One region of the Mycobacteroides chelonae genome, then DNA from elsewhere that is predicted to be linked to it. Evidence: riboswitches for the same ligand, from Rfam matches in the RefSeq annotation. Region 1 holds a riboswitch; the other holds the start of a gene.
The links. Region 1 has a riboswitch for S-adenosylmethionine ahead of HBA99_RS18765 (bifunctional o-acetylhomoserine/o-acetylserine sulfhydrylase). Riboswitches for the same ligand answer to the same signal wherever they lie in the genome.

Region 1 (11,248 bases):
GACTTCCGGCCTGCCAAGCGCCAGCCCGTCGCCGACGTCCTGCACTGGGACACTTGGTGAGAGCTGGAATACTGGCCGTGTGACGGCGACTCGACTTGATGGCAAGACCACCCGCGACGAGATCTTTGTGGAGCTGGCCACTCGCGCCGCGGCGCTGACCGCGGCGGGCAAGACCCCAGGCCTGGGAACCATCCTGGTGGGGGACGACCCGGGTTCGCACGCCTATGTTCGCGGTAAGCACGCCGACTGCGCCAAGGTGGGCATCAACTCGATCCGCCGCGATCTGCCCGCGGATATAGATCAAGCCACACTGTGCGCCACCATCGACGAGCTGAACGCCAACCCGGACTGCACCGGCTACATCGTGCAGCTGCCGCTGCCCAAGCACCTCGACGAGAACGAGGCGCTGGAACGCATCGACCCCGATAAGGACGCGGACGGGCTACACCCCACGAACTTGGGCCGGCTGGTGCTGGGCAAGGAAGCCCCGCTTCCGTGCACGCCGAGGGGCATCGTCTATCTGCTGCGTCGCTATGACGTCAAGCTCGACGGCGCGCACGTGGTGGTGATCGGTCGTGGCGTCACGGTGGGCCGTCCCCTCGGGCTGCTGCTCACCCGCCGCTCGGAGAACGCGACGGTCACCCTGTGCCACACCGGAACCCGTGACCTGGCTGCCTTGACCCGGCAGGCCGACATCATCGTCGCCGCTGCCGGCGTGCCGCACATGGTGACGGCGGACATGGTCAAGCCGGGTGCCGCGGTGATCGACGTGGGCGTGAGCCGGGTCGACGACAAGCTGACCGGCGACGTGGCCGAGGACGTCTGGGATGTCGCCGGGTACGTCTCGCCCAACCCGGGCGGAGTCGGACCCTTGACCCGAGCGTTCTTGCTTAGCAACGTGATCGAGCGAGCGGAACGTTCGTGACGACTACCCGGGGCATGTACGGGGCGGCTCTTGATGCCGTCCGCCGCTTCGCCCGTGAGCAGTGGCCGATTCTGGTGGTATCGGCGGTCTTTCTGGTGGCGCTGGGATTGGTGATCGCGGATCGGTGGCGCCGCGGTGCGCTGGTCGTGGGGATCGCTGTGGGAGTGGCCGCGGCGCTGCGGTTGGTGCTGGCCGATGACACCGCGGGCCTGTTAGCGGTGCGCAGCAAGACCTTTGACGTCGGTGCTCTCAGTGCCGTCGCTGCGGTGATGGTCTACCTGGCGTTGACGATCGACCCGCTGGGCACCGGATAGACCTACTTGAGCAGTTGCGCCGAGCGTGCGATGGCATCGGCTTGCTCGCCGAAGAACTGCTCCGACGGTTCTCCGCTGGGGCTGCCGGTATTGCTGGTGGCGATCTGCCAACGTTGATCGCCCTGCCCGACAAACGCCACGTAGATCTTGGGTGTGACGGCGGACGGCGGCTTGCCCTCCGCGACCGGAGGCTTCTCCAGCTCCAGGCTTGCCGAGGCTCCGGGCAAGTTGGGGCCGTCCCATGAGTCTCGTTTATCCGCAGTGACTTTCGACTTACGGCTCTTGACGAAGTCGCTCACCGCATCGGCATTCGACGATTCGAGCCAGCCCTTTACCTCGGGTGCGGCCGTGTTCTCGTCGGAAGCCGTCAACTTGCGGATGCGCACGTACTGCGCGAATTCCGTTGACTCCCACTTGGGCCGGACTTGGAAGGTCACCTGCCCCTTGTTGTCGTGCACTCCGTCGGCGAAGGCCACCCAGTCATGCGGGAGGGTGACGTAGATGCCCAGTTCGGGGATGAACTGCCGAGTGTGCCGTTCGGTGGGCGCGCTGCTGGCGCTGGATTCGGACTGGTTCTTGGTGTCCGAAGGTGACCCCGCCGATCCACAGCCGGCGAGTGCCGGGGTCAGGAATGTGGTGGTGACAAAGAGGGCTGCCAGCAGGCGGCGATCCGTACGCACGGGTACACCGTAGCGGCACGCGGCCTATTCGTCTCTGTGAATTGGGGCACCCGATTCACAGATCTTCTACTGGTTGAGTGTCGCCCGGATACTCACGGTGACGTACGGCAGCGCCAGTCCCGTCGACTGGGCAAGCGCAGGATGGGTGGACAGCAGTTCCCGAACCTGCTGCAGGGTCTTCTTCCGGGCGGCTTCGGGGGCGGTGATGCAGTAGCTGCGTGAGGCCACCATATCCAGAAGTGCCTGAGGGGTAAGGTAACTCGTCCATTCGACCTGGTGTCGTTGCTGCCCGCTAAACGGCGCGGGCAGGCTGACCGTGTGGTTGAACGGATCGTCCTCACTGCCGATGATCCTGCCGAGGTCGGCCACCCAGCCCAGGCGCTCATCGCGCGTGTTCCACACCAGCCCCAGCCGCCCACCCGGGCGCAGCACGCGAGCGACTTCGGGAATGGCGCGTTCGGGATCCACCCAGTGCCAGGCCTGCGCCACGAGCACCGCATCCACGCTGTTGTCGGGTAACGGAATCTCCTCGGCGGTGCCCAGTAGTGCGGGGGTTTCGGGAAGCGAATTGCTCAGTACTTCAAGCATTTCGGCGAGCGGATCCACCGCGATCACGTTGAGCCCGCGTTCCACCAGGCGGGTGGTGAGTTTCCCGGTACCGGCGCCCAGATCCAGGACATCGTGCGCTCCGTCGGGCAGCAGCCAGTCGATGGCCTCGGGCGGGTAGGACGGTCGGCCCCGTTCGTAGGCGGCCGCCTGTGAACCGAACGAAAGCGAGGGCTCTGCGTGTGCGTCCGGCATTCGCGCTCCTCGGGTTCCGTTTACGAAGCCTGTGTTGACTTGGCCAGGGCGAGTGTCTCCCGAACCAGCTCGCTCACCGCGTCGAACTCGATGAGGAACGCGTCGTGGCCATGCAACGATTCGACCACCCGCAAGCCGGTACAACCGGGGAGCAGGTCGGCTAATTCCTCCTGCAGGCGCAGCGGGTACAGCCGATCGGACGTGATACCGCCGACGACGACGGGGACGGGGCAGCCGCGCAGCGCCTTCTCGACACCGCCACGGTTCCGGCCGACGTCGTGGCGGTTGAGTGCCTCGGTCAGGATGACGTAGCTTCCGGCGTCGAAGCGCCGAACGAACTTGTTGCCCTGATGCTCCAGGTAGCTCTGCACCGCGTATCGGCCGTCGGCCCACGGATCCTCGGGCCCGTCCGGGCCGACCTGGGGATCATTGCCGAACCGGGTGTCCAGCTCGACCTCTCCGCGGTAGGTCAGGTGTGCGATGCGCCGGGCGAGGTTCAAACCCTTCTCGGGGCTGCGTCCGCTGCCGTGGTAGTCGCCGCCCTGCCAGTTTGGATCGGACCGGATGGCGGCGATCTGCGTGCTCTGGGTGCCGATCTGGTCGCCGGTGGCGCGTGCACCAACCGCCAGCACCAGCGCCGCACGCACCGAATCCGGCTGCATGACGGCCCATTCCAGCGCGCGTGCACCGCCCATCGAACCGCCGACGACGGCGGCGATCTCGGTGATGCCGAGTTGTGCGAGTGCGGCGATGTCGGCGTTCACCTGGTCACGTACCGACACCTCGGGGAATCGTGAGCCCCAGGGCTTTCCATCGGCGGCAAGGGAAGTCGGGCCGGTGCTACCGCGGCAGCCACCCAGCACGTTGGTGGCGATGGCGCACCACTGGTCGGTATCGATCGCCGCGCCGGGGCCGATGATTCCTTGCCACCACCCGCCGGTGATGTGGTCGGGGCCGGCGGGTCCGATCACGTGTGAGTCGGCGGTCAGCGCATGACAGACGAACACCACGTTGTCGCGGCGGGGTGAGAGCTTTCCCCAGGTCTGTACCGCGACGGTCGCGTCGTCGATGACGGCACCGCTTTCGAGTGTGATCGAACCTATTGACACATAGGCGATCTCATCGCCTTGTGGAAGGGCGATGTTCGGTGCCGGAAGCTGGTGGTCGGCGGAGCCGTTTGCGCGAAGATCGTCGGTCAAGGTCATGATGATGCCACCGCTGCGGGCTGTTTGAGTCGCCGCACGGCGGCGAATCCGGTGTCCAGATCGGCCAGGATGTCGTCGATACCCTCAATACCGACGGCCAACCGCACCAGGCCGGGTGTGACGCCGGAGGCCACCTGTTCGGCGGGCGCGAGCTGTGCGTGTGTCGTCGTGGCGGGGTGTATGACCAGCGATCGCACATCGCCGATGTTGGCTACCTGACTGTGCAGTGTCAGGGAATCGATGAAGGTGGTCGCCGCCTCGGCTCCTCCGTCCAATTCGAATGCGAGTACCGCACCGGCACCCTTGGGGGCCAATGATTTCGCGCGTTCGTGCCAGGGGGAGGTGGGTAGCCCGGCGTAGTTGACGCCGGTGACCTCCGGCTGGGCGGCGAGGTACTCGGCCACCCGCTGTGCATTTTCGACGTGGCGTTGTACTCGCAGGCTCAACGTCTCAAGTCCCTGCGCAATGAGGAAGGCATTGAACGGGGAGATGGCGGGCCCGAGGTCACGCAACAGCTGAACACGCGCCTTGAGTGCGTAGGCCGGTGCGCCCAGATCGGCGAACACCACACCGTGGTAGCTCGGGTCCGGCGTGGTGAATCCGGGGTGGCGGCCCTGGGTCCAATCGAAGGTGCCGCCGTCGATGATCACGCCACCGATCGCATTGCCGTGTCCACCAAGGTATTTGGTGGCCGAGTGCACCACGATGTCGGCGCCGTGGGCCAGCGGCTGGATCAGATAGGGAGTGGCGACAGTGTTGTCGACGATGAGGGGGACGCCCGCTTCGTGCGCGATCTTCGAGATGCCCGGAATGTCGAGAATGTCGTTCTTGGGGTTGGAGATCGATTCGGCGAAGAGTGCCTTGGTCTGTGGCGTGATGGCGCGGCGCCAGGAGTCGAGGTCGTCGGGATCCTCGACGAAGGTGGTTGAGATTCCCAGGCGCGGCAACGTGTAGTGCAACAGGTTGTATGTGCCGCCGTACAGACGCGGGCTCGACACGATGTTGTCGCCGGCCTGCGCGATGTTGATGATGGCCAATGTCGCTGCCGCCTGCCCGGAAGCCAGCAGCAGCGCCGCCACGCCGCCTTCGAGGGCAGCGATGCGCTCCTCGACGACATTCTGGGTCGGGTTGCCGATACGGGTGTAGATGTTGCCCTCTTCGGACAGCCCGAACAGCGCTGCCGCGTGCGCGGTGTCGTTGAAGACGTAGGACGTGGTCTGGTAGATCGGCAGGGCCCGGGCATTGGTCGCCGGGTCCGCGGTCTGGCCCGCGTGGATCTGCTTGGTCTCAAACGCCCAGTGGGCGGTGGGATCGATATCGGTCATGGGAACCTCCTGGGTGGTCGGTGCGGGGCTGGCGGTTTAGGGCATGCGACAGCGACAACACCGACAACAGGAATGCAGGGACTCACCCCCGGGTGACGAACGCTTCATTGGGCCAACCTGTCTTCTCGGGGCCCGTCATCGGACCCGCGCTTGCCGTGTGGCCGACTGTCCTTTCATAACCCAGTCGGCTACTCAACCTGGTCATCACCCGGGGCACCCCACCGCGGTTGGAGGGTTGCCGACCAGCGAGCCGGGGCTTGACGCTGGTACTCATGACCGCTTAAAAGCGTATCGCAATGCACCGAATGGTTGCCACCAGGTATGCAAGGCGCGGCTCGGCGGTGTCTGCGGGCCACGATGGGAGCGCGATCACAGCCCGTCCGCCCGCCTAGGCTCGGAAGCGACGTGATACTGAATAGGTCATCCGTGTGACCCACGGGATGCCTGAGATTTGACCGACCAACAAGTCCGATCAACGATGCCGGGAGTGACCATGAGTGCGCAGCAGCCGACCATCATCTACACGCTGACAGACGAGGCGCCGCTGCTTGCGACGTACTCCTTCTTGCCGATCATCCGGGCCTTCGCGGGCCCCGCCGGTATCGACGTCCAAACCAGCGATATCTCCGTTGCCGCACGCATCCTGTCCGAGTTCGCCGAGTACCTCCCCGAGGATCAGCGCGTTCCGGACAACCTGGCCGAGCTGGGCCGCCTGACGCAGCTGCCTGAGACGAACATCATCAAGCTGCCGAACATCAGCGCGTCGGTGCCGCAGCTCCTCGCTGCCATCAAGGAACTGCAGGGCAAGGGTTACAAGCTGCCCGAGTACCCCGGCGATCCGAAGAATGAGGAAGAGGAAGCCATCAAGACGCGCTACACCAAGTGTCTGGGCAGCGCCGTGAACCCCGTTCTACGTGAAGGTAACTCGGACCGCCGTGCACCCCGCGCGGTGAAGGAGTACGCGCGCAAGCACCCGCACAGCATGGGCGAGTGGTCGCAGGCATCGCGCACCCACGTCGCGACCATGAAGGAGGGCGATTTCTACCACGGTGAGAAGTCGATGACGCTGGACCGCGACCGCAAGGTCAAGATGGTCCTGACCACCACGAGTGGCGAGACCATCGTGCTCAAGCCTGAGGTCAAGCTGGCCAAGGGCGACATCATCGACAGCATGTTCATGAGCAAGAAGGCGCTCTGCGACTTCTACGAGGAGCAAATCGAGGATGCCTACAAGACGGGCGTGATGTTGTCCCTGCATGTCAAGGCGACCATGATGCGCGTCAGCCACCCCATCGTCTTCGGGCATGCGGTCAAGATCTTCTACAAGGACGCCTTCGAAAAGCACCAGAAGCTGTTCGACGAGTTGGGCGTCAACGTAAACAACGGACTCTCGGATCTCTACAGCAAGATCGAGTCGCTACCCGCCTCGCAGCATGAGGAGATCATCCGCGACCTGCACGCCTGCCACGAGCATCGGCCCGAGCTGGCCATGGTGGATTCGGCCAAGGGCATCTCGAACTTCCACTCGCCCAGCGACGTGATCGTCGACGCCTCGATGCCCGCGATGATCCGGGCCGGCGGCAAGATGTATGGCGCCGACGGCAAGCTCAAAGACACCAAGGCCGTCAACCCGGAGTCGACGTTTTCCCGGATTTACCAGGAGATGATCAACTTCTGTAAGACCCACGGCCAGTTCGATCCGACCACCATGGGCACCGTTCCCAACGTCGGTCTCATGGCACAGAAGGCCGAGGAGTACGGCAGCCACGACAAGACGTTCGAGATCGCCGAGCCCGGCGTTGCCGACATCGTCGACGTCGAGACCGGTGAGGTGTTGATGTCGCAGAACGTCGAGACTGGCGACATCTGGCGTATGCCGGTCGTCACCGATGCCGCCATCCAGGATTGGGTCAAGCTGGCCGTCACGCGGGGCCGCGAGTCCGGGATGAATGTGGTGTTCTGGCTGGACACCGAGCGTCCGCACGAGGTCGAACTACGCAAGAAGGTCAAGGAGTACCTGCAGGACCACGACACCGAGGGTCTCAAGATCCAGGTTGTGCCCCAGGTCTGGGCCATGCGCTACACCCTGGAACGGCTGATTCGCGGCAAGGACACCATCGCCGCGACCGGCAACATCCTGCGCGACTACCTGACCGACCTGTTCCCGATCCTGGAGCTGGGTACCAGTGCCAAGATGCTGTCCATCGTGCCGCTGATGGCAGGTGGCGGACTGTACGAGACCGGCGCCGGCGGCTCGGCACCCAAGCACGTCAGTCAGCTGGTCGAAGAGAACCACCTGCGGTGGGACTCGCTGGGTGAGTTCCTGGCGCTGGCCGTCAGCCTGGAGGACCTGGGCATCAAGACCGGTAACCCGCGGGCCAAGATTTTGGCTACCACGCTGGATGCGGCGACCGGGAAGCTGCTGGAGAACGACAAAAGCCCGTCGCGCAAGACCGGTGAGCTCGACAACCGCGGCAGCCAGTTCTACCTGGCCCTGTACTGGGCGGCCGAACTTGCCGCGCAGACTGAGGACACCGAACTCGCCGAGCTGTTCGCGCCGCTGGCCAAGCAGCTGGTCGAGAACGAGGACGAAATCGTCGCCGAGCTTGCCGCCGTCCAGGGCAGCCCGGTCGATATCGGCGGCTATTACGCGCCGGACCCCGACAAGACCGCCGCGGTGATGCGGCCGAGCCAGACCTTCAACGCCGTTCTGGCCTCCGTCCAGGTATAGCTCACTGCGTCGAGTGTGAAACCTGGGCGGCGAATCAGTCGAAACTCCGCCACAGGTTCACACTCGACGTGATCCCTAGCCGACGTCGGAGGCCGCGGCGCGTTTGGCGGCGACCAGCGGGTCGATCAGGTCGGTGATGACCTCGGTGACCTGACCGGGCGCTTCCAGCATCGGCACGTGCCCCATGCCCGCCAGGGTGATCCGCCGTGCATCGGCAGGCAGGCCCTGGCTGATGAGCTTCCCGAATCGACCCGGGGGCACGATCTCGTCCTTCTCACACAGCACCAGCTGTGCCGGCACCGAGATGGTGTTCAGGTTCTGCAGGCCCGGTGCCGGCAGAATCGACGACAGCGACGGCAAGTAGGCCGGGCAGTGCGTGATGTCCTCGAAAATGCTGTGGAAGTCCGGCAGGCTCAGCGCCTCTGTCTCGCCGCAGAGGGCGCGGGCGGTGGCGAACTTGACGAACGGCAGGCCCGCCGCACGGCGGCCCAACAGCCGGGAGAACGCCAGCCAGGGGAGCATGGCCGCGAACTTCACCACGATCTCCGCCTTCAGCGGCGAGTACTTGGTCCAGCCGCCGGCAGGCGCGATGGCGGTGACACTGCGAGCCCGGCCGCGTAGCGCCAGTCCCAGCGCGATCCAGCCGCCCAGTGAGTTACCCACCAGATGGGCGGTCTCCCAGCCCTTCTCATCCATGATCTCTTCGACCTGGTCCAGGTAGGTATCGACCGAGCGCTGCGACAACGGAGGCAGCGCGGGCAACGGTCCGCCGCCGTTGTGTCCGGGGTAGGTGGGTGCGAACACCTCGTATCCGGCATCGGCGAGCTGCTCGGCCACGGTCTCCCACACCGACTGCGACAGCATGAACGGATGCAGCAGCAGGACCGGCTCGCCCTCACCCATCTCGATGGGCGCCCGCTTGCTCGACGACTTCGACAAAATGGCTTCCAGCATGCGGTCCTCCTAGTGCGCCAACATCAGCGTTGACATTACTGTCTGTTGCGTCAACTTACCGTGCCCCGTGGTGCCCATCACTGTCGGCTGTTCTTCGCCTCAGCGGCTCATCACTGTCAGACCTCTCGACTATCGTCGGCGATCGATGAGCACCGAGAAGATCACCGTCACCACCATCAACGTCAACGGCATTCGTGCCGCGGTGAAAGAGCGGTCCGCGGAGAACCGGGGGCTGCTGCCCTGGTTGGAGCAGACGACCGCCGACATCGTGTGTCTGCAAGAGGTGCGTGCGGAGAACGAGCAACTCCAGGAGGCGCTGGCACCGGCGCTGGCCGCGGGGTGGCACGTGGTGAACGCCTCGTCGAGCGTGAAGGGACGTAACGGCGTGGGGATTCTCAGCCGCGTCCCGGCCACCTCGATCAAGGTGTCGCTCGACGCCGATGGCGGCGAGTTCGACGAAGCCGGGCGGTATCTGGAGGCCCAGGTCGGTGATCTCACGGTGGCGAGCATCTACCTGCCCACCGGGGAAGCGGGCACGGCGCGCCAGGACGAGAAGGAACGATTCATGGCGGCGGTGGGCGCCAGGATGGCCAAACTGGTTGCGAGCGGGCGCGACACGGTGATCTGCGGTGATTGGAACATCGGGCATACCGAGCGAGACATAAAGGCCTGGAAGGCGAACCAGAAGAAGGCCGGGTTCCTGCCGGAGGAGCGGGCCTGGGTCGGCTCACTGCTCGCAGCCGGATGGGTCGACACCTTCCGGCTGCTGCACCCCGGTGTTGACGGACCGTACAGCTGGTGGTCGTGGCGGGGTAAGGCCTTCGACAATGACGCGGGCTGGCGCATCGACTACCACCTGGCGACCGCCGATCTGGGGCAGCGCGCACACGCGGCGCGGGTCGAACGCGCCGACGCCTACGCGCTTCGCTGGTCCGACCATGCGCCGGTGACGGTTGAGTACCGGCTGCACTAGCCGATTGAGCGTCCTGTGCTCGGGTAAATGGTTTTGACCGGTCATGCCAGGATGGATGCACTATGACTGCCGACAGGACCGCTGAAACCGCCGCCCGGGGACGCCTGTTCTCTGGGATTCAACCCACCGCCGATTCTCTCCATCTCGGAAATGTGTTGGGCGCGGTGCAGCAGTGGGTGCGGTTGCAGCACGAATACGAGGCGCTGTTCTGTGTTGTCGACCTGCATGCCATCACGGTCGCGCAGGACCCCGAGGAGCTACGCCGACGCACGCGCGCAGTAGTTGCCCAGTACGTGGCGCTGGGTGTTGACCCGGCCGAGAGTGCGATCTTCGTGCAAAGCCATGTCCCGGCGCATACCGAATTGGCTTGGGTACTGGGATGTTTGACCGGCTATGGCGAGGCGTCGCGGATGACGCAGTTCAAGGACAAGTCCGCCAAGCAGGGGAATGACGCCACCACCGTCGGTCTGTTCACCTATCCGGTGCTGATGGCCGCCGACATCCTGCTGTATCAGACGAATGTGGTGCCGGTGGGCGATGATCAGCGTCAGCATCTCGAGCTGACACGCGATGTGGCGCAGCGGTTCAACGGCCGCTATGGCGAGACCTTCGTGCTGCCGGAGACATTCGTGCCGAAGAATGCGGCGCGGATCTACGACCTGCAGGACCCGACGGTGAAGATGAGCAAGTCCGCCTCGACGCCCGCCGGGTTGATCAACTTGCTCGACGATCCAGCGGTCTCGGCCAAGAAGATCAAGTCGGCGCAGACCGACAGTGACCGGGAGATTCTTTTCGACAGGGAAGCCAAGCCAGGTGTTTCGAACCTGCTGAGCATCCAGTCCGCGCTCACCGGCGCCGATATCGACACACTCGTCGACGGCTATGCCGGGCGGGGTTACGGCGACCTGAAGAAGGACACCGCCGAGGCGCTTGTCGAGTTCGTCACGCCGGTGCGTGACCGGACAAACGAGCTGCTCACCGACACCGCGGCGCTCGACGACATCCTGGCGGCAGGTGCGGCGCGCGCCAGGGAGCTGGCAGAGAAGACTCTCACCGAGGTCTATGACCGGATAGGGTTTGTCCGGCCCGCGAGGTAGCGAACAGTAGAGGCGGTGAGTGGTGGCCGAAGACGATAAGCCTGGGATTCTCGACCGCTATCGCGCAAGGTTTCCCTGGTTCGACCACATCATGCGCATGCAGGAGCGCTACCAGAAGGTCAACGGCAACTTCTACGCCGCCGGAATTACGTATTTCACAGTCTTTGCGCTGTTTCCGCTGATGATGGTCGGATTCGCGGTCATGGGCTTCGTCTTGTCCAGGCGGCCGGACACGATTGCGGA
Region 2 (11,248 bases), 1.7 Mb from region 1:
GGCCGACGGACGCCGCGAGTGCAATGCCCACCGCGCCGACGCCGATGATGATGATGGCCGGCGTGATGAGTGCAGTGAGGCGGCGGTCCCGCGCATCGACGAAGTGGGCGATGAGGTTGCCCTGCAGCGCAGTCAGCGGCACCAGTAGCGGTGCACGGGTCAGCGTGACGGCCAGGATCACCACCCCGCCGGTGGGGCCCAGATCGCCTGCCGTCGACTGCAATAGCACGGGGAAACCCATCACCAACACCGCACTGGCGGCGGCTGCGGCGATCGAATGCCGGGCCCCGCGCAGGAATTCCATGGTGTCGACGAGTGCGGGTACCTTGAGTGCCTCGCGGGTCGGCTTGGAGATCGCGGTGAGTAGTAACCATGACATCGATCCGGCCACCGTCGCCCAGAGATAGCCGACGAGACCGAGGGTGGCCGCGAACGTGACAACCGCTACCACCAGACGAATTCCTGCATCGGTCACCATCAGAACGCCGTACTGAGTCCAGCGGCTCGATCCCGCCAGCGCGCCTAGGGTTGTCGCGTGCATGCAGAATCCGGCTAGTCCGCCGGCAAGCAATGCCACACTGAGCCAACGGAACTCGGTGAACACATGCGATGCCCACAATGGTGCGGTGCCGACGACCCCTACGGCGGACGCGATGGCGAAGGCAAAGGCGATCCTGATCGGCAGGGTGGTGTCCAGTGGAGAACGTTCGCGCTGCGCCAGCGATAGCCGCACTTCGCGAGTGGTCTCCTGCAGCAGCCCGTTTGCGGCGCCAGTCACCAGACCGAATGCGCCCCAGAAGACTCCGAACACCGAAAACAAGGAGGGGCCCAGTTCGCGCGCGGCAAGGTACAGCACGGTGTACCCGCAGATAGCGCTGATAGCAGTGGCCACGCCGATCCGTGCGACGCTGGAGCGGGTGCTGGGGCCGGCGTCGGTCACTTCCGGTCCAAGGCCGGGAGCTGCTTCTCGTACAGCCACGTTGTCCACAATGGCCGGAGCGATTCGTCCGAGTAGGCGGCCGCTAGGCCGGTGAAGTCGTCGGTGATGACGGTGCTGTGCCGGTAACGGGTGGTCCAGTCCTGCAGCAGTGCGAAGAATTTTGTGTCACCGAGTCGTAATCGCAACGCGTGCAACGTCAGCGCTCCACGCTTGTACACGCGATCATCGAACATAAGCTGTGGGCCGGGATCAGCCAGAATCAAATCTTGGGGGAGATCTTTCAGTTTTTGGTGATAGTGGCGGGCGCGGGCATCGGCGGACGGCCCCCCGGACTCTTCAGACCAGAGCCATTCGGCGTAACAGGCAAACCCTTCGTGGAGCCAGATATCACGCCAGCGGCGGGCGGTGACGCTGTTGCCGAACCACTGATGCGCCAACTCGTGTGCCACCAGGCGCTCGGAGTGTCGCTCCCCGTCGCAATGGTTTGCCCCGAACACTGAAATACCTTGCGCTTCAAGAGGAATCTCGAGATCATCGTCGGTGACCACCACGGTGTACCCGGCCGCGAACGGGTAAGGGCCGAACTGTTTGATGAATAGCTTCATCATCTGGGGCTGCCTGCCGAAGTCATGCTCGAACCGTTCGCGCAGCCGTGAGGGCAGCGCGGCATTCATCGAGATCGGGTTCTTCGCGAGCTTGATCGTCTGGTAGTCGCCGATCTGTAGTGTCGCCAAATACGGCGCCATCGGCTCGGGCTGTTCGTATGTCCAGGTTGTGTGCGCGGCCCGGACTCGACGGGATACCAACTCCCCGTTGGAGACAACACAATATGGGCTGTCACTGCTGATGACGAATCGATAGCTTGCCTTGGAGCTGGGATGGTCGTCACAGGGGAACCAGGATGCCGCGCCGTTAGGCTGCCCGGCCACCAGCACCCCGTTGGACAGCTCCTCGAATCCGACGTCGCCCCACACGCTGTTGATGGCCCGAGGTGATCCGCCATACCGAATGACGATGGTCATGGCAGCTCCCGCTGGGATGGCGGTCACCAGCTTGATGGTGATCTTTCCGGCGCGGTGCCCGAAATGCTCTGGACGCCTGCCGTTCACGGTCACCTTTGAGACGCCGAGGGCATCGGCAAGGTCAAGGGTGAATTCCTTGAGGGTGGCAAGGGTGACGGCCGTGATCGTCGCGGTACCGGTCAGCCGGTTGATGGCGACCTTGTACTCCAGCTCCAGCTCATAGCGTGACACCCGATATCCGTAGTTGCCGTTTTGCGGCAGATAGGGATCGATGACGGGAGGCCGTGGGGGTAGCCGCTTGGCCGCCTTCTTGCCTGGTTTGGTCATGCGGCCCCGGAATTCTTACCGGGGGAAACCTTGCCGCCCTTGGGCTTCTTCGGTGCCATCGGATCCAGTTTGCCCCATGGAGAAATGGGGTTGCCCTGCCACCTGGTCGACGGGGGTACGACGTCACCGCGGACGACCAGTGATGCCGGACCGACGGTGGCGCCGGCACCCAGCTCGGCGGCGGGAAGTGCCACGCAGTGCGGGCCGAGGGTGGCGCCCTCACCGAGGGTCACGGTGTCCATCCGCATGATCCGGTCGTGGAAGAGGTGCGTCTGCACCACGCAGCCGCGGTTCACGGTCGCTCCCTTGCCCAGGGTCACCAGATCGGCCTCGGGCAGCCAATACGTCTCGCACCACACTCCACGGCCGATCTTGGCGCCCAGGCCGCGTAGCCACCAGTTCTGCATCACCGTCCCCGACGCGGCACGTGCGAACCACACGGCGGCAACGGTTTCCACGAAGGTGTCGGCGACCTCGTTAAGCCAGACGAACGAGGACCAGAGCGGTTTTTCCACGGCCTTGGTGCGCCCGACCACAACCCACTTGGCCACGACGCTCACCACACCAGCCACGGCACCGGCGACCAGCAGCACCACGCCGCTCAGTGCACCGGCAACCCAGAAGTTGAACCGGATGGCGATTGTCTGCAGAGCCAGCAGCACCCCGACACCGATCCCGAACGTCACGATGATCGGGATGATGCGGCAGGTCTCCACGATTCCCCGCATCACCTTAAGGCGGAACGGTGGCTCGAAGGTAAGCGCGGAATCAGCACCATCGGCCTTTCTTCGCAACCGCTTTGGTGGGCTACCGATCCACGACGAGCCCGACTTCGCCTTATGCGGAGTGGCGGACAGGACGGCGACCAGCGCGTCATTGGGAACCTTGCGTCCCGGTTGGGTGATCCCCGAGTTTCCCAGGAATGCGCGCTTGCCGATTCTGGCCTTGGCGATGTGGATCCAGCCGCCGCCCAACTCGTACGACGCGACCATAGTGTCGTCGGCCAGAAACGCACCGTCGTCGACCTCGGTGAACTTTGGCACCAGCAGGGCCGTCGAAATCTCGGTGTCCTTGCCGATCTTCGCCCCCAGGATGCGCAGCCACCATGGGGTCAGTTGGCTGGCATAGATGGGGAACAGGTAGTTCCGGGCCGCATCCATGAGGCGCTCGGTGGCCCACAGTTGCCAGCCCTGCCGGCTGCGGACGGGGTGATAACCCTCGTGCACGCCGATCGACAGCAGCCGCACCAGCACAACGGTGATGGCGGCATACACGACCACGCTGACCAGCGCCGCCCCCGGCGTCCAGATGAGCGCGGGCACCACGGCCTGGCAGATCGTTGCCGTATTCCTGATGCCGAAGGCCACCACGCCTAGCCCGGCGGCCAGCGCAAGCAGGGGCAGTCCGCCCAGCAGAATTGACGTCACCCCATAGATCGGTACCCATTGCCCGGCGCGGGGCGGACGGTAATCAGGCCAGGGATGGCGGGCCTTGCCCGACTTCACGGCCGGTGAGCCCTTCCAGTACTGACCGTTCTTGACTCGTCCGACGACACCGGAAGCCGGTGCCACATCGGCGTTCTTACCGATGACCGCTCCCGGCAACAGGGTGGTGCGGGCCCCGACAGTGGCGTCCTCGCCGATGACGATCGGGCCGACATGGAACTTGTCGCCGTCAACCCAATGCCCGGACAAGTCGACCTCGGGTTCAACGGAACTGCGGTCGCCGAGTTCCAGCCAGCCCGTCACCGGTGGTGACGAATGCAGGTCGACCCCATTGCCTACCCGGGCGCCTAGTGCGCGGGCGTAATACACCATCCACGGTGCGCCGGAGAGGTTTTCGGCACCGCTCGCGGTGGCGAGGCGATCGGCGATCCACACGCGCAGGTGCACGCTTCCGCCGCGCTCGTACGTCCCCGGCTTGACCCCGGAGAGCAGCAGTCGCGCCCCGATGACGGTGATACTCATGCGACCCAGGGGAGTGATGAAGAGCAGGAACGCTGCCAGTAGCACCCACCAGTTGACCGTGACCAGCCAGGGCACATTGCTGAATGCTGCGAACACGTTGTTGGCCAGGGCCAGCCATGTGGCCCATTGCAGGCCGGTGAGGGTGGTCAGTGGGATGGTCGCCACCAACTGCGCCAACTCGGTGAGCCGGGGCACCGGTTTCACGATCCGGGGTTCGACCTCGACGGGAGGGGCGAGCTCATCCAGATAAGTGGCCAGCGATCCGAGCCGCGGCTGGTCGTACAGGTTCGCGACGGTCACCTGCGGATAGCGTTGCCGCAACGCCGCGACCAGTTGTGCGGCGGACAACGATCCGCCGCCGAGAGCGAAGAAGTCGGCTTCGGGTCCGTCGATCGAGGCAGCCAGGATGTCGCGCCACAGTCCGGCAAGCCAGCCCATGGTGCCGCCCAATTCGGTTGCGTCGTCGTCGGTATCCGCGCCCGGCGGTGGCCAGGGCAGTGCGTTGCGATCGACCTTTCCCGATGTGCGCGTGGGCAGCTCGTCAAGTTTGACCAGTCGCGGCACCAGCGCGGCGGGAAGCGATTCGGCCAGGCTGGCGCGGGCCGCGGCGATATCGAAGTTGGGATCGGCGCTGGCGATGTAGCCGACCAACAGCGGGGTGCCACTGGCGGTCTTGCGCACCGCGGCCGCGCCACCACTCACACCGGGCAGATTGACCAGTGCCGCATCCACCTCACCGAGTTCGATGCGGCGGCCACCGACCTTCACCTGGTCGTCGGCACGGCCCTGGAAGTACAGACCGTCGGGCTCCAAGCGCACCAGATCACCGCTGCGATAGGCCCGCGACCAACCCAGAGTCTGCAGCGGAGCGTACTTTTCGGCGTCCTTTTCGGGATCGAGGTATTTGGCCAGTCCGACGCCGCCGATGACGAGCTCACCGACCTCGCCGTAGCCGACTTGGTTGCCTTGCGGATCCACAACAGCCAAATCCCAGCCCGGAAGGGGCAACCCGATGCTGACGGGGCTCACTCCGTCGAGCCGCGCGGCGCAGGCCACCACGGTCGCCTCGGTGGGGCCGTAGGTGTTCCACACTTCGCGTGCGGCACCGTCCTCGCCGGTGGCCAGTCGTTCGGCCAGATCCGGTGGGCAGGCTTCGCCGCCGAAGATCAGCAACCGCACCGCCTCCAGCGCTTCGGCCGGCCACAACGCGGCCAATGTGGGCACCGTCGACACCACGGTGACATCGCGGGACACCAGCCACGGACCCAGATCCATACCGCTACGTACCAGGGAACGCGGCGCGGGTACCAGGCAGGCGCCGTAGCGCCAGGCGAGCCACATTTCCTCGCAGGAGGCGTCGAAGGCCACAGAGAGCCCGGCGAGTACCCGATCATCCGGACCGATCGGATTGTCCGGCAAGAACATCTGCGCTTCCGCATCGACGAAGGCCGCCGCGTTGCGATGTGTCACCGCCACACCCTTCGGGGTGCCGGTGGAACCCGAGGTGAAGATGATCCAGGCGTCGTCGCGTGGTGTGGGTTTGGCGGCGCGCCAGCCCCTCGAGGATCCGGGTCCACGAACGAGACCGTCGGGGGTGATCACCGCGGCCACTTGTGCCTCGCCGAAAACCAGCGCGGCACGTTCGTCCGGATCGTCGGCGTCCACCGGAACGTACGCGGCTCCAGCGGCCAGGGTGGCCAGGATCGCCACGTAGAGCGAGTAGCTGCCGGAGGGCATTCGGATACCAACGCGATCACCGCGCCCGATTCCGCGTGCCCCGAGCCACTCGACGCTTGCCTCGACGTCGACGATCAGCTCTGAATACGTGAGCTGGATGGTGCCGTCATCGATGGCGGGCGCATCGGGGTGCTCCGCGGCCGTTGAGTAGAGGATGTCGATCAGTGTCCGGGCCGGAGGGGCCGACCTGCCGAGCAGGTACTGCGGTGGCACCGGATGGCCCGGGGCTTCCTGAACGGCGGGCTGGGGAGCCTCTTCGCCCGTGCGGTTAGTGGGTGACTCGTCGGGGCCGGTCACGCTGCTCCTCGTTAATTTCCGCGTCGGATCTATGGGCCTGGAGGGGTACGGCAGCGAGCCTATCGGTCCGGCTGCGGCTGGGCTCGCCGCCGCGCGGAGGCGCTCCCGCGGGCACGGTGAGCCCGTCGCAGCCAAGTTTGCCACGGAGGTCCGCGCCGTTCACCGTGCAGGCGCTGGGCACTAGTCCTCTTTGGCAGTGCGCCGAGTCTTGTACAGGCTGGCGCCGGTGGTGATCAGCAGCGTCACGACGATCACCGCAAGGCTTGCCAGCGTGGGGATCTCGGGTACGTGCACCGGCTCGCCGCCGTTGATGAAGGGCAACTCGTTCTCGTGTAGCGCGTGCAGGATCAGTTTGACGCCGATGAAGAACAGGATGAAGGCCAGTCCCTGAGACAGGTACACCAGACGCTTGAGCATGTCGCCCAGTAGGAAGTAGAGCTGGCGCAGACCCATAAGGGCGAACACGTTGGCCGTGAACACCAGATAGGGCTCCTTGGTGAGCCCGTAGATCGCGGGGATCGAGTCCAGGGCGAAGAGAAGGTCGGTGGTGCCCAGCGCCACGATCACCAGGAACATCGGCGTGATGAGTCTGGCGCCGTTCGCACTGTTATCCCGGACCCACAGTCGCAGGCCGTCCCACTTATCGGTGGTCCGCAGGTGCTTGCGGGCGAACTGCACCACGGCGTTATCGGCGTCGTCGTCGTGCTCGGTGTCCCGGGCCAGGTTGATCGCGGTGTACACCAGGAACGCGCCGAAAAGATAAAAGATCCAGGAGAACTGCTCGATGGCCACCGCACCCAGCGCGATGAAGATGCCGCGGAAGATCAGCGCCAAAATGATGCCGATCAGCAGCGCTTCCTGCTGATAGACACGGGGAACTTTGAAGCTGGCCATGATGATCAGGAAGATGAACAGGTTGTCGACCGACAGGCTGTACTCGGTGAGCCAGCCTGCGAAGAACTCCAGCCCGAACTGGCTGCCGTGGAAGAACCACACCCACAGACCGAAGGCCACGGCGAGCCCTATATAGATGCTCAGGGCAGTAGCGGTCTCGCGGACGGTGGGCTCATGAGGGCGCCTACCGATCACCACGACATCGACCAGCAAGATCGCGACCGTGACGGCCAGCGTGATGATCCACTCGAGCTGGGATACCTGCATTGAATAACCTCCGGTCGCCAAAACGCCGGAGGTCTCTTCCGCCGATACGTGACCGGCCCGCGGCACCGACCGGTCCGACAATGGCCGATGTGATGACGACACCGCAGCGAAGGAATACTCCCCTCCGCTAGTCAGTGTGCCCTACGGCGCGGGGATCGGAAAATCGGACCGGATCAACGACGTGACATCGCGCATTTGAAATCACCCTGCGCAATGCGCTTGACGATGGCAGTGCCCGGTGGGCACACTGCCCTCAGGTCATGAGAACCAGCGACAAGCCCTGGCTAGCTGGTCGGCAACCCTCCTCCACGGTGGGGTGCTCCAGGTGACGACCTGGCCGCGCTCAACCGGGCGTGGCAAGCGTGGACTCGCCGGGCGGGTCCGGTGAGATGGGATGTCACATGTCAGTGTCCGCACAATCTGGGGCTGAGCGACCGGCCGCGCGCGTCGTCGGGGCAGACGTCAAAGTGCCTCTGGCTCAAGGTGGTTGGATCAGGTACGCCAATTTCGACTACGCGGCGAGCGCACCCGCGCTCGGCGATGTCGCGGACCGCGTCAACGAGTTGCTGCCGTATTACGCCAGCGTGCACCGTGGCGCCGGATATGCCTCGCGCGTGTGCACGGCGGTGTACGAGGGTGCCCGGGAAACGGTGGGACGTTTCGTGGGAGCAGCCCCCGGCCAGCACGTGATCTTTACCCGCAACACCACCGACTCGCTTAATCTGCTCGCTTCGGCGGTGCCGGGTGGGGCGGATTCTGAAAGCCGGCGACACCCAAATGTGGTGGTGCTTGATATCGAACATCATGCAAACCTGCTGACCTGGCAGCGATATGGCGCTCGAGTGGCAGCACATCGGGCTACCGTCGCGGACACCGTCGCCGCGCTGGATGAGGAACTCTCCCGGCAGCCCGCCGCGCTGCTGGCCGTTACCGGCGCATCGAATGTCACCGGCGAGGTGCTGCCATTGGCTGAACTCGCTGCCGTTGCCCACCGGCACGGCGCGAGGATCGCCGTTGACGGTGCGCAGTTGGTTCCGCATCGTCGCATCGACCTGGCGGCAACCGGAATCGATTACCTCGCGTTCTCCGGGCACAAACTGTACGCCCCATTTGGTGCCGGAGTCCTTGTCGGACAAAGTGACTGGCTCGACGCCGCGCGACCGTATCTGGCGGGCGGGGGTGCGGTGCGCAATGTCAGTATCGACGAGGCCGAGTGGCTCGTCGGACCGCAGCGGCATGAGGCGGGCACTCCCAATGTGGTCGGCGTTGCCGCCGTGGCGGCAGCATGTGAGGCATTGGACGCGCTGGGAGAGATAAGTCAACTCGAAGAAGCGCTCACCGCCCAACTTCGGGAAGGGCTCGAGGCGATCGAAGGCGTTGACACTCTTCGCATTTGGGAAGGTGGCCGAGATGTACTGGGCATTGTGTCCTTCACGGTCGCCGGATACACGCCGTCGGTGGCCGCCGCGTATCTGTCGGCCGAACATGGAGTCGGAGTGCGCGACGGCAGGTTCTGCGCGCATCCGCTGCTGGCCAGATTGGGCGCTCCGGGTGGAGCGCTACGCGCAAGCGTCGGGCTGGGCACTACCGCGGGTGACATCGCGCGCCTCGTCGATGCGATCGGTCAGCTTGTCCACCATGGCCCGACCCTGACCTATGTCGAGCGGGACGGACAGGTGGGGCCCGCCGATGACCCGCGGCCACTGCCGGACTTCCTGGTGGCGTGACGCCGAATCGCAGTATCCGTAACTCGTAATACGTGATACTTTCGGTCCGATACATCACTGGGTCGGACTGACAAGGACGTCGAATGACTAGTACACGTGCGCGGGGTAGCGAAGCCAACGGCCGGGAACGGGTTGTTCCCGACCATGAAGTCGTGATTATCGGAGCCGGTTTCGGCGGTATCGGAGCAGGTGTTGAGCTCACCAAAAGGGGAGTTCACGATTTCGTGATTTTGGAGAAGTGGGGGGCCGCCGGCGGCACCTGGCACGCGAACAAGTATCCGGGCGTGGCCGTTGATATCCCGACCTTTATCTACAGTTTTTCCTACGACCAGAAGACCACCTGGTCGAAGTTCTTTACCCCGGGTAATGAACTCGAGGAGTACGCCAACGAGCTTGTCGACAAGCACGACCTGCGGCGCAAGATCCGGTTCAATACGCGCGTCGTTCGTCAGGAATTTGATGAGTCGCAAAATATCTGGGCTCTTACCCTGGACGATGACACCGTCATCACTGCTCGGCATGTGATTGCCGCGACCGGCGGACTTGAGCAACCCAAGCTCCCAGAAATAGACGGTATCGATTCCTATCAGGGTGTGCTGATGCATACCGCGCTGTGGGATAAGGATGTTCAGCTTGCCGGGAAGAGGGTGGCGGTCATCGGAACCGGGGCTACCTCGCTGCAGCTCGTTCCCGAGATCGCCCCGGAGGTTGGCCACCTCACCGTCTTTCAGCGCACGCCCATCTATGTGGGGCCCAAACCTGACTTGAAGTACAACGCGTTCTGGCGGGCACTGTTCGGATTCCCCGGTGTCGCCAAGGGGATTCGCCACGCGATCAACCTCAGCACCGCGTACATTCCGGATGCTGTTTTCAACCTCGACTCCAAATACGTCGAATCGGCATCGATGGCCATGGCCAACAGGATTCGCTCCTGGATGCGTACACAGGTCGACGATCCGGTGACCCGCGAGAAGCTGCTGCCCTATTACGGATTTGGCTGTAAGCGTCCGTCGTTCTCTAACACCTACCTCAAGACGTTCAACCGGCCCAATGTGGACTTGGTGACCGAACCGATTCAGCGGATGACCGAGAAGGGTCTGCTGACCGCGGACGGCGTCGAGCATGAAGTAGATGTATTGATCTGTGCCACGGGATTCGCGATCTGGGATCACATGCCGGCCTTCCCGACCGCCGGGCGAGGCGGCAAGGACTTGAAACGATTCTTCCAGGAGAGCCGCTATCAGGCTTACCAGGGTGTTTCGATTCCCGAGTACCCTAACTTCTTCCTTGTTCTCGGACCGTACGGCTATGTGTTCGGGCCGTATCACATGCTGATCGAATCGACGACCGCGCACGCGGCCCGGGTTATCGCGGAGGCCAAGAAACGCGGTGCCACCACCGCCGAGGTCAAGCAGGACGTGCATCAGGCCTACTTCCGCAAGATGCACCAGCGCAACAAGAATCACCTGTGGCTCTCGCCGGCATGTTCGACGGCCAACACTTACTACATCGACAATCACGGTGATTCGCCTTTCCGGCCAGGCGGTTTCGGCGAGATGTACTTCCACAACAAATACTTCCGGTTGGACAACTATCGCTACGGCAGCGAGACGGTGGCGCCCGTGGTGAAGGTGGCATCGCGGCGTAAGCGCAACAAGGAGGTCGTGGGATGAGGCTGCTCCCCGCACGTAAACCAGATCTTGTTGTGGTGACCGGCGCCGGCAGCGGCATCGGGCGGGCCATCGCCATCCAATTCGCCAGGGGCGGTGCGGAGGTGGTGGCGTCGGATCTCGATCTGACCACCGCCCAGGAAACGGCGGAGATTATTCACAACAAGGGGCTGCGTGCCGTTGCTTTCCAGCTCGACGTCACCGATCCATCGGCATGGGAGCGATTCGCCGATCAGGTGCGGGCCGAATACGGGGTCCCTGATGTGCTGGTGAACAACGCGGGCATCATGGTTGGCGGTCGCTTCTTCGACCTCGAACAAGAGCACTGGGAAAAGCAGTTCCGGGTCAACGTGTTCGGTGTCGCATATGGCGGGCGTGTCTTTGGCAAGCAGATGGCCGA

Region 2: linked by a shared signal. The riboswitch ahead of HBA99_RS02350 (aminotransferase class V-fold PLP-dependent enzyme) and the one ahead of HBA99_RS18765 (bifunctional o-acetylhomoserine/o-acetylserine sulfhydrylase) in region 1 are both predicted to bind S-adenosylmethionine.

The regions. Positions count from the first base shown of each region.
Region 1 is NZ_CP050145.1:3,807,632-3,818,879, reverse strand. It holds gene HBA99_RS18795 (nitroreductase family protein) at 1-60, shown strand, start outside; gene HBA99_RS18790 (bifunctional methylenetetrahydrofolate dehydrogenase/methenyltetrahydrofolate cyclohydrolase) at 80-925, shown strand; gene HBA99_RS18785 (DUF3017 domain-containing protein) at 940-1,239, shown strand; gene HBA99_RS18780 (hypothetical protein) at 1,242-1,919, opposite strand; gene HBA99_RS18775 (class I SAM-dependent methyltransferase) at 1,986-2,720, opposite strand; gene metX (homoserine O-acetyltransferase MetX) at 2,741-3,925, opposite strand; gene HBA99_RS18765 (bifunctional o-acetylhomoserine/o-acetylserine sulfhydrylase) at 3,922-5,250, opposite strand; SAM riboswitch class IV at 5,392-5,528, opposite strand; gene HBA99_RS18760 (NADP-dependent isocitrate dehydrogenase) at 5,744-7,981, shown strand; gene HBA99_RS18755 (alpha/beta fold hydrolase) at 8,057-8,935, opposite strand; gene HBA99_RS18750 (exodeoxyribonuclease III) at 9,081-9,908, shown strand; gene trpS (tryptophan--tRNA ligase) at 9,971-11,005, shown strand; gene yhjD (inner membrane protein YhjD) at 11,025-11,248, shown strand, end outside.
Region 2 is NZ_CP050145.1:463,457-474,704, forward strand. It holds gene HBA99_RS02330 (polysaccharide biosynthesis protein) at 1-940, opposite strand, end outside; gene HBA99_RS02335 (M1 family metallopeptidase) at 937-2,289, opposite strand; gene HBA99_RS02340 (Pls/PosA family non-ribosomal peptide synthetase) at 2,286-6,290, opposite strand; gene HBA99_RS02345 (TerC family protein) at 6,471-7,451, opposite strand; SAM riboswitch class IV at 7,708-7,820, shown strand; gene HBA99_RS02350 (aminotransferase class V-fold PLP-dependent enzyme) at 7,853-9,178, shown strand; gene HBA99_RS02355 (flavin-containing monooxygenase) at 9,262-10,851, shown strand; gene HBA99_RS02360 (SDR family NAD(P)-dependent oxidoreductase) at 10,848-11,248, shown strand, end outside.